2 regions of the Paenibacillus humicola genome follow, and region 2 is predicted to be linked to the other one. Evidence: riboswitches for the same ligand, from Rfam matches in the RefSeq annotation. Region 2 holds a riboswitch; the other holds the start of a gene.
The links. A riboswitch is a leader RNA that binds a small molecule or an ion and turns the genes downstream of it on or off. The one in region 2 is predicted to bind thiamine pyrophosphate.
Positions count from the first base shown of each region.

Region 1 (5,705 bases), 940 kb from region 2:
ACAAGATCGGCCCCGGCGGCCAGCGTATCCACATTGTCCTCCGTCACATCGGCAACATGCGGCTCGATGACGATTTCGCTGTTGATGCGGCGCAGCTTGGCAGCGGCGGCGACCGCTTTCGGCAGCGAAGCCAGCGCATCGGCTTCGTCGAACAGCATCTGCCGCTGCAAATTGCTCGGCTCGACAAAATCGCGGTCGACCAGGCGGACCGTGCCGATGCCGGCGCGCGTCATATGCTGGGCCAGCGAGGCGCCAAGCGCCCCGCTGCCGACAATCAGGACGCAGGCTCCGCCGAGCCGCTGCTGGCCGGCCGCCCCGATCGGGGTGAACCGCGTTTGCCGGGAATATCGGTCCGCCCATTGATCCTGGTCGGCGGCCAGGTCCGGCCGGCTGTCCGTCAGCTCGTGTTCCGGGCCCGCGGACTTCCGCTCGTTACGCATAAATCGAGCTGCCCGCCGCCTTGAACGCATCCGACTTTTCCTTCATGCCCGCTTCAATCGCTTCCTTCGTTTCCATCCCGTGCTCCGCCGCGTAATCGCGGATGTCCTGCGTAATCCGCATGCTGCAAAACTTCGGTCCGCACATCGAGCAGAAATGAGCCGATTTGGCCGCTTCGGCGGGGAGCGTTTCGTCGTGGTACGAGATCGCCCGCTCCGGGTCGAGCGACAAATGGAACTGGTCGCGCCAGCGGAATTCGAACCGTGCTTTGGAGAGCGCGTCGTCGCGGAGACGGGCGCGCGGGTGACCTTTCGCAAGGTCGGCCGCATGAGCCGCGATTTTGTACGTGATGACCCCTTCCTTGACGTCTTCTTTGTTCGGCAGCCCGAGATGCTCCTTCGGCGTCACGTAGCACAGCATCGCCGTGCCGAACCAGCCGATCATCGCCGCACCGATCGCCGAAGTGATATGGTCATAGCCCGGCGCAATGTCCGTCGTCAGCGGCCCGAGCGTATAGAACGGCGCTTCCTTGCACACCTCGAGCTGGCGGTCCATATTTTCCTTGATCAAATGCATCGGCACATGGCCGGGTCCTTCGATCATCACCTGCACATCATGCTTCCAGGCGATGTGGGTCAGCTCGCCCAGCGTATCCAGCTCGGCGAACTGCGCCTCGTCGTTGGCATCGGCGATCGAACCCGGCCGCAGGCCGTCCCCAAGCGAAAAGGAGACGTCGTAACGCTTCATAATTTCGCAGATTTCCTCAAAATGCGTATACAGGAAATTTTCCTTGTGATGCGCAAGGCACCACGCAGCCATAATCGAACCGCCGCGCGACACGATGCCCGTCACTCTTTTCGCCGTAAGCGGTATGTAGCGCAGCAGCACCCCGGCATGGATCGTAAAATAGTCGACGCCCTGCTCCGCCTGCTCGATCAGCGTATCGCGGAACACCTCCCACGACAGGTCCTCGGCTTTGCCGTCCACTTTCTCGAGCGCCTGGTAAATCGGAACCGTGCCGACCGGAACCGGCGAATTGCGGACGATCCATTCCCGCGTCGTATGGATGTTTTTGCCGGTCGACAAGTCCATGATCGTATCGGCGCCCCAACGGGTCGCCCACGTCATTTTTTCCACTTCCTCCTCGATGGAGGACGCAACGGCGGAATTGCCGATGTTGGCGTTGATCTTAACATGAAAATGCCGGCCGATGATCATCGGTTCGCTTTCCGGGTGATTGATGTTGGCCGGTATGATGGCGCGTCCCGCGGCCACCTCGTCGCGCACGAATTCCGGATCCATCCCCTCGCGTATGGCGATAAATTCCATTTCCGGCGTTATGATACCTTGACGGGCGTAATGAAGCTGCGTCACATTCCGTCCTTCCCGGGCTCGAAGCGGCTTGCGATGGAGGCCGGGAAAAATTTCGGCGCCTTTCTCGGTCGCCGTATCCTCCGAATGAAAACCGTTATCCTGCGGTAGAATCGAACGTCCCTCGTAAGCCTCGACGTCTCCCCTTTCTTCGATCCAGGCACGTCGAAGTTCCGGAAGTCCTTTGCGGACATCGCTGGAATAATCGGTATCGGTATAAGGCCCGCTGGCATCGTAAACGCGCACCGCCTCATTCGGCTCTTCGCCGAATCGCCCCGTGCTCGGGCTCAATTCAATTTCCCGCATCGGCACGCGCAGATCGCGGCGGCTTCCTTCTACATAAACTTTCCGGCTTCCCGGCAGCGGCGTCGTCAAAATGGCCATAACAAATAAAACCTCCCAAGGGTTGGATTGGAAAATCCCCCAGGAGGCTCGCAAGGTGAAATGGATGTTGTTACGAACGCCGGACTCCCAAAAAGATACGTTAGTCCGCCGATGCAAGCCCGGCGGTTTTCCGCAGCGACACTTTTCCGAAACGCGCTCTTGCCGCCGAAAGCGAAAAAAACCGCTCCGGCGAAGGAGCGGTCCATGTCGCGGTCCATCCCGCGGAAACGAAACGGTCGCTTCGTTCCCGGGTCAAGGTATTCAGGCTTAGCAGGCAATATCCGTTTGCCTCATGTCTTCGCCGAATGCCTTTCGTCGCACACGTTCCCACTTTCCTACGCTGGCATAACCCAGATCAGGTTCAAAGGGACCAAAGCGGTCAAGCGCTTTATCTCAGCCCGTGCGGGCGCCCCTAGTGGATTTCCTGGTACGACTATACCGCTGGCGGAAACGATTGTCAAGAATTGTTCGGGATCTTGTGCAGTCTAGCGGACCCTAGCTGCGCGCCAGCCGATTGGCGGACGCTCTTCTCAAGACGGGACGGACACCGCAGTACATGCCGCAAAGCCCCGCTACTGCCTGCGATGCACGCCGACCGTTTCCAGGACGTTGCCATCCAGCGTAACGGTCACGCTGTCCGTTTTAACCGTACCGTTCGTATAGGTCGCCTTGAACACAAAGGTTAGCGGACCGTCCGGCAGGTCGATGTAGCTTTCCTCCCACATTTCTCCGGTCCATGCGGTTTGTGCCGGGCTGCCGGTCTTCAGACCGACGGTCGTTCCGTTCATCGTGACTTCCACGCGCTCGGTCATCGTAGCCGTGCCGGTCTCCGTGGTTTTCGCAGCCAATACGAACTTCTCGCCGGCCCAAAAAACGTTGTACCCGCGCGGGCTGTCCTCGCTGCCGCTTGCCTGTTTGTTGTACTGCTTTCGGCGCTCATCCCACAAAACGGTATGCTTCACTTGTCCGGTCACGGACAGCGGCAGCACAGACAGCGTCTTTTCGACGATAACCGGCGCGGCTTTACCGTCCGAAACGGTCAGCTTCAGCCGATAATTGCCGGCCTTCACGCCGTTCAACACCGGGCCTGTTTTCCCGTATGGCGGCATGAGATTGTCACCGAAGGTCTGTACTTCACCGTCGGGGCCGGTCATCGTCATCTGCACGGCAAGCTTGTCGTTGTCCGGATCTTCGACCGCAAGACTGACCGCAACCGTATCGCCCTCGTAAACCGGCTTAGGCGCCCAGTCAAAATCGGCGGCCGGGGGCCGATTCGTTTCAATATAGAAAAACTTCGCCGGGCTCCAGTCGCTCCAATCGTAGCCGTCGTAGCTTCTGACCTGCACATACAGATTGACATGCTCCGGCAAATCGGAGACGGAAGCCCAAGAGACGGCATTGCCGGATTGAATGCCGGAGTCCTGCTCCAAATATCCGCCATAGCGGTAAATTTTAATCTGGTATTTAGTCTCCGGATCGGAATCCGCGTCGCCGTACGTCCACCGGAATGTCGGCCGCAGAACCGTTAGCTTGGACGGGTTGTTTGAGTCCGAACTGGCCGGGTCCGTAACGTTCGCAGCCGGAATTCGGTTCACGATTTTCACGGTTTGCACGGACTGGTCGACTTGGCCCAGATGATCCTCCACGACCTGCCGGATTTGAAACGTACCCAAGCTGCTGAACGATTTGGTCCACGTCGTTCGAGCCGTGCTTTGCAGCGTTTCGGTGCCGCCGTTTACGTTCTTGATGTAATATTCGTGCGGTAAATTCTCGCGCCCGCCGTCCTCTTTGTCGCGGGCCGTTGAATTCATCGTCACATTAACCCCGCGGTACGTCGTGCCCGGTGTAACCGTAAACCCCGCTTGCGGCGGGTCGTCAGGCGACGGAAGCGCGTTAACGGTGATGGACTTCTCCAGAAATGGACTCCACGCTTCGTACTCGTCCTTCACGGCCATCCCCACAAGATAAGTCCCTTTTTCCGTTGGCGTCACCAGTTTCGTCTGCACCGTATCGCCGGACGGCGTAACGTAATAAAACCTTTTCTCCATAATGCCCTTGGTCGCTTTATAATCGATTCCGGTGTTCTCCGTCGAGAAATTTGTTGAACTTAAGTAACGGTCCGGGTCGTGGCTGCGGTCGGTCCATTTGATCGTATGATCCGGGTTAAGTCCAAGATCGTAATCGACGACCGGAGGCCGATGCACGATCAGGTTCCTCACCGCCACATTCGATTGCTGACGATAGCTGTTAAAGGTCATCGAAGGATACGGATAATCCGGGTTCGGATCGTCCTCGGTCTTCTCCGTAATTTGGTACACGCCCACTTTACCGATTTTCGTGACGGGAGCGTGGTATAGATTCCCCTCTAGCGGCGACGGACCGGATTTCCCGTCTCCGGCATCCAGGAATTTTTCGTCCGTTTTCGTGTACGTCCATTCCGTTTTATCCGAAATGAACGGGTCGTTTTCAAGGTCGCTGCTTGTCAAGGTATATACAACCGGCTGATCGACGATGGCGACGCCGTTAACATGGGACGACGAACTAAGATCGTCCAGGTTCGCAAAGCTCATAGCCAGAAATTCGGTTTCCGGCAGCTCCGCAAACGGCCCGAACTTCCCGCCGTCATAGGTCATATCCGTCAAATCGATAACCGGAACATTGTTGACGCTGACTTTAATCCGGTGATCCAAATCGGAGACGGTGATGCCGTACGTTTGATGATCGGTAAACGGATATGGCACGGATTGCAGCACATACCGCTTGCCGCCGACTACTTTCGTCAACTGAATTTTTTCATGGTTCTGTTCGACACGATACATATTCGAGTTATCCTGGGCACCGAAGCTGAAGCCGGAGAACACATTGCCGGAAACGCTCCTATTCATCCGGATCGCGTACCGAAGCTGGATATTGTTCATCGAAGTCCCGCTCAATAATTGGTTCTGAGACAAAAGCGAGTCCGAGCCATCCCTATTGTGGGAAGTATCGTTCGGTACAATGTAAATCCTGCGTTCATGCCCAGAGAGCGAGCCGGATGTATAGAAAAAGGTGACTTCCAGTTCCCCGTTATCCAGCACATTAATGTCAGCCACACCCTCTTTGGACCCTTTTTGTATTCCCGTGGCAAGTGTTGTAACGGCCCCTGTGTCCAAATTCATTCGCTTCACGGATACGCCAGTAAAATTGGGATCATACACCGTGTAATAAAAGTTATTCCCGTTATCTAGCGTGGATGAATAGACATTAAAACTATCCGACCCGGTGCCGGCACTAGCCGCTTGATTAAACACTAAGCTTTGGAGCAGCGATAAACTGCCATCGTTTTGCAATCGATACTCCTTGATTGTCTGCCTCCCTGAAGTATCAATAGGTGTAGAGGAAAACAGCCGATTATCCACAGTCAAATTCATAAAATTCTCCCCAGAGGGCAAATGGCTGACTTTCTTGCCGGACGAAGCCTGATAAACGGTCACTGGACTGCTATATCTCTCAATAACATATTTCCCATCGCC
Region 1 is NZ_JAQGPL010000001.1:4,371,559-4,377,263, forward strand. Features, by position in the region: gene PD282_RS27395 (ThiF family adenylyltransferase) at 1-440, opposite strand, end outside; gene thiC (phosphomethylpyrimidine synthase ThiC) at 433-2,193, opposite strand; TPP riboswitch at 2,509-2,617, opposite strand; gene PD282_RS20135 (CARDB domain-containing protein) at 2,766-5,705, opposite strand, start outside.
Region 1: another riboswitch for thiamine pyrophosphate. It lies ahead of thiC (phosphomethylpyrimidine synthase ThiC); the one in region 2 lies ahead of PD282_RS15730 (ABC transporter substrate-binding protein).

Region 2 (5,705 bases):
AGTCCATCGGGCTACGAGCTGGCGGTCCAGGACATCGAGATTATCCAATTGACGCAGGATTATCCGATCACGCCGAAGGAGCACGGCGTCGACTTTTTGATGGACCGCCGCCACTTATGGCTGAGAACGCCGAAGCAGCGGGCGATTCTCGTCATCCGCTCGGAGATTATCCGGGCGGTCCAGCAGTTTTTCGACGAGCGGGGCTTCACCCTGGTCGATCCGCCAATCCTGACGCCTTCGTCCTGCGAAGGGACGACGAACCTGTTCCATACAAAATATTTCGACGAAGACGCCTATTTGACGCAAAGCGGCCAGCTATATATGGAAGCGGCGGCGATGGCGCTCGGCAAGGTGTATTCGTTCGGCCCGACGTTCCGCGCCGAGAAATCGAAGACGCGCCGCCATTTGATCGAATTTTGGATGATCGAGCCGGAGATGGCCTTCGTCGATCACGAGATGAACCTTCAGGTACAGGAGCAGTTCGTGACGCACGTCGTGCAAACCGTCGTCGCAAACTGCCGCAAGGAGCTGGAGACGCTCGGACGCGATATCGGCAAGCTCGAGACGGTCAAAGCGCCGTTCCCGCGCATGACGTACGACGAGGCGATCGATCGGCTGCGCGCCGAAGGGATGGACGTCCCGTGGGGCGAGGATTTCGGCGCTCCGCACGAGACGGCGCTCGCCGCAAGCTTTGACCGGCCGGTCTTCATCACGCATTATCCGACCGCCATCAAGGCGTTTTACATGAAGCCGGACCCTTCGCGGCCGGATGTTGTACTGTGCGCCGACATGATCGCCCCGGAAGGCTACGGGGAAATTATCGGCGGCTCGCAAAGGATCGACGATCCGGAGCTGCTCGCGGAGCGTTTCGCCGAGCATGAGCTGCCCAGCGACGCGTACCGTTGGTATTTGGACTTGCGGCAGTACGGAACGGTGCCGCATTCCGGCTTCGGCCTCGGCCTGGAGCGGACCGTCGCCTGGATCTGCGGGCTCGATCATGTTCGCGAAACGATTCCGTTTCCGCGGATGCTGTACCGGCTTTACCCGTAAGGCCCCGCCTCGATTCGCGGCCGCCGGGTAAGGCGGCCCGGCCTCCGGAAGCATCCGCGTAAGGCATAACGCCGGCCGGGCGCCCGGCCGGGGCAGAGGAGGACAAACGATGAAGAACGAACTTGCGCTTGCTTATGCGCGCGGCATGGCAGAGGCCATGAATGCGGGCGCCGTGACGGTGCCGGCAGGTGTGCTGATGGCTTACCGGGATATCGGGATGTCCGATTCCGAGCTGCTGCTGATCGTCCAAATGATGCTGTTCCGGCAGCTGGAACGGACCGATTTTCCGACGCCGGAGGAGCTGTCGGAGCGGCTTGGCATCGCGCCGAAGACCGTGCAGCAAATGATCGGCCGGCTGATGAAGGAGGAGCTGCTGGCCATCGACGAAGAGTTTGATCCGGTCAGCGGCATTCAATCGGAACGATACAACTGGAACGGCCTGATCGTGCGCTGCGCCGAGCGGCTGGCTTTCGACGCCCGGCAGCCGGCACCGCGCGGTCAGGGGCAGAACGCTGCTGCCGGAGGAAAATCAAGCCGGCCGGCCGATTTGTTTACCGTGTTCGAGCAGGAATTCGGCCGGCCGCTGTCTCCGATGGAATGCGAGACGATCAGTGCGTGGCTCGACCAGGACCGCTACCCCGACGAGCTGATCCGCTTCGCGCTGAAGGAGGCGGTCTTCGCGGGCAAGCTTCATTTTCGCTACATCGACCGCATCCTGATCGAATGGAGCCGTAACCGCGTCACGAATACGGACGAAGCGAAAGCGCATGCCCAGAAATTCCGCGGCGGCAGAGGATCCTGATCCCTTCTGCCGTTTTTTCGTGCCTTCTGCCGGGCTTCAAGTCCCTTCCATGCGGGTCCGCGATGCGGCGAATTTCCAATCCATCAACATGGAACGGGCCAAGCTTGAGATCGTCTCACGGATACTGGAAAATAGGGGAAATCGGCGTTTATCGTTTACCTTGCCGGATGAACGGCCGCACGGTTTGGTTTCCTCCGGAACAACCTCCCTCCTAGAAATAGAGTGGTTTTTTCAGCTTCATTTGCTATAATGAGAGGAAGCGGCAAGGCAAAATGAAAGAAGGGGAGCTGGAGAAGTCCGGCTGAGAGGGGATTCAAGGCAAGTCAATCCCGACCCGTTGACCTGATCTGGATAATGCCAGCGTAGGAATCGCAATAAGCCGCGCATACCCGGCCGTCCGTTGGACAGGGAGGCCCGGAACGGCGCGGATTGACGAAGCTATGTTGAAGCATCCTCATCGGGGATGCTTTTTTGCATGTCCATAAGCGGGCGGCCGGCCGTAACATCGATAGAGACTGCGGAGAGGAGTCAACAGCAATGAGAACCAAACGGGGTGCATGGGCAACATGGGGGATCGCCGTCCTCATCGTCCTGGTGGCGCTGACGGGCTGCGGCACAAAACAAAACGGCGGCGGTAACGCGGCGCAGACGGGTAATGCCGGCGCGTCCGGCGGCAGCGCAGCCGGGGAGGACGCAAGCGTAGCCGGGACATCGGCGAATTCGGGAGCGGACAATACGGCCGGCAGCGCAGCGGGCGCCGGGAACGCGGCGGCGGACAAGCCGCTGACGAAAGTGAAGGTCGTGCTCGACTGGACGCCGAATACGAACCATACGGGACTGTATGTCGCCCGCGATAAAGGCTTTTTCAAAAATCACGGGCTTGACGTCGAGATCGTGCAGCCGGGCGACGCCGGGGCGGATACGATGGTGGCGACGGGCGCGGCGGAATTCGGCGTCGGCTACCAGGAAGGCGTGACGCAGGCGCGGATTAACGGTGTGCCGCTCGTCTCGATCGCGGCCGTCATCCAGCATAACACGTCGGGCTTCGCTTCGCCGGCTGCCAAAAATATCAAGGAGCCGAAAGATTTTGAGGGCAAGACGTACGGCGGCTGGGGCTCGCCGTCCGAGGAAGCGGTCATCGCTTCGTTGATGCAGGAGCAGAAGGCCGACGTGAAGAAGGTCAACATCGTCAATATCGGCGATGCCGACTTCTTTACGGCCGTGAAGAAGAACATCGACTTCGCCTGGATCTTTTACGCCTGGACCGGCGTCGAGGCCGAGCTTCGCGGCGAGAAACTCAACATGATTTACCTGACCGACTACAGCAAAAAGCTCGATTATTATACGCCGGTGCTGGAGACGAGCGAGAAAATGATCGCGGAGCATAAAGACGTCGTGCAGGCGTTTACGGCCGCGGCGGCGGAAGGCTACCAATTTGCGATCGACCATCCGGACGAAGCGTCGGACGTGCTGATCAAGGCGGTGCCGGACTTGAACGCGGACCTCGTCCGCGCCAGCCAGAAGTGGCTCAGCCCGCGCTACAAGGACGATGCGCCGCGCTGGGGCGAGCAGAAGCTCGAGGTGTGGAAAAACTACGCCGACTGGATGTACGACCATAAGCTGCTGAAGAAGCAGCTCGATCCGGAGAAGGCGTTCACGAACGAATTTTTGCCGCAATAAACATGTAAAGCCAACGACAGAAAGGGGAATAGGTCCATGGCGAACGCACTGCTGAGCATTCAAATTTTACCGCATACGCCAGGAGGCGAAAGCGTCATTCCATACGTCGACCGCGCGATCGACATCATTAAAGCGAGCGGAGTGCCGTATCGGGTCGCGCCGCTTGAGACGACGATGGAAGGGGAGCTCGGACGGCTGCTCGCGATCGTTCAGGAGATGAACGAAGCGATGACGGCGATGGGCTGTCCGTCCGTCATCTCGCAGATCAAAGTGTATTACAACCCGGAAGGCGGCGCGTCGATGGAGCGGCTGCTGGAGAAATATCCGGATGGCAAGTAACAAACGCAAATGGCTGCCGCCGCTTGCCGTGTTTGCGGCGTTCCTCGTCGTATGGCAGGCGGCGGTCGTTTTGCTGCACATCGATGAATATGTGCTGCCTTCGCCGCTTGTCGTCGCTGCGAATACGATTGCCGAAGCGCCGCGGCTGCTGGAGCATACAAAGGCGACGCTGGCCATCACGCTGATCGGCTTCGCGGCAGGCTCGGCGGCGGGTTTTGCGCTTGCCGCCTTGCTGCATCTGATCCCCGGCGCGCGCGCCGGCGTTTATCCGCTGCTTGTCCTGACGCAGAACGTGCCGCTGATGGCGCTCGGGCCGCTGCTGGTGCTGTGGTTCGGTTTCGGCATGATGCCGCGGGTTCTTCTCATCATGCTCGTCTGTTTTTTTCCCGTTTCGGTGGCGATGCTGACGGGGCTGACGCAAACCGACCGTGCGCTGCTGAACTATATGAAAATGATCGGCGCAACGCGCAGTCAGCTGTTTCGGCGGCTGGAGCTGCCGAGCGCGGTCCCTTATCTGTTCTCCGGTCTGAAAATCGCCGCGTCATACAGCGTCATCAGCGCGATTTACGCCGAATCGATCGGCGGGAGCAAAGGGCTGGGCAGCTTCATGCTTCTTTCGCAGCGCGGCTTCGAGACGGCGAACGTGTTTTCTGCCATTGCCGTCATCGTGCTGCTCAGCCTGGCCTTGTTCGGTCTGATCGCCGCCGCGGAGCGGCTCTTCCTTCGGGGAAGACAGGGGAGAAGGGAGGCGGAGGCGTAATATGACCCGCCTGCTCGACATCCGGGACGTATCGAAAAGCTTTGACGGGCCAGGCGGACCGAAAAAGGTGCTGGACGGCGTCACCTTCCGCGTGGAGGAGGGGGAGTTCGTCTCCTTGATCGGCCCTTCCGGGAGCGGCAAGTCGACGCTGTTTCATATGATCGGCGGCCTGACGCGTCCAACCTCCGGCGAAATTGCCGTGAACGGCCGCCGCATCGACGGCGACCGCGGACATATCGCGTATATGCCGCAGCAGGCATCGCTCATGCCGTGGCTCACCGTCGCCGGCAATATCGAGCTGGCGCTCGGCATCGGCGGCATTGCGCGGCGCGAAGCCCGCAGCATGGCTCGCGACTGGCTGAAGCGGGTCGGACTCGGCGAGGCCGCGGACGCTTACCCGCTTACGCTGTCCGGCGGAATGCAGCAGCGGGTGTCGTTCCTGCGGGCGCTGCTTTCGCCGCAGCCGCTCATGTGTCTAGACGAGCCGTTCGGCGCGCTCGACGCGCTGACCCGTCTCCATATGCAGCAGTGGCTGCTTTCGCTTTGGGAGGACAACCGCCGTTCCGTATTGCTCGTAACGCACAGCATCGAGGAAGCGATTCTCATGTCCGACCGCATCGTCGTATTATCCGCTTCGCCCGCATCGGTCATTCATGAAGTCGATGTGCCCTTCCCGCGGCCGCGCGGCGAGGAGCTGTGGAGCGAGCCGCTGTTTAACAAATTGAAAACCGAAATTTACGAGCTGCTCCGCCCGGACGATGACGGGCCGGGGCGCAAAAGGGAGTCGATATAAGGGCATGACGACGGCCGGTTTATGGGTGGATGCTCATCTCCATGCGGATAAATACGGCGAAGCGGAGCGCGACGCGATGCTCCGCGGCGCCTTCGAAGACGGAATTGCCGCCGTCGTGGCGGTGTCGACGGACCTTGCTTCGTGCGAGATGAACCGGGCGCTTGCCCGCCGGTTCGCGGGCCGGGTGCTGCCGGCATACGGCTTTCATCCGGAACAGCCGGTCCCGGACGCCACCGAGCTGGACACGATGTTTCGCTGGATTCGGGAACGGAATGCGGAAG
Region 2 is NZ_JAQGPL010000001.1:3,426,986-3,432,690, reverse strand. Features, by position in the region: gene asnS (asparagine--tRNA ligase) at 1-1,050, shown strand, start outside; gene PD282_RS15735 (DnaD domain-containing protein) at 1,160-1,852, shown strand; TPP riboswitch at 2,123-2,238, shown strand; gene PD282_RS15730 (ABC transporter substrate-binding protein) at 2,390-3,532, shown strand; gene PD282_RS15725 (thiamine-binding protein) at 3,569-3,871, shown strand; gene PD282_RS15720 (ABC transporter permease) at 3,861-4,631, shown strand; gene PD282_RS15715 (ABC transporter ATP-binding protein) at 4,633-5,424, shown strand; gene PD282_RS15710 (TatD family hydrolase) at 5,429-5,705, shown strand, end outside.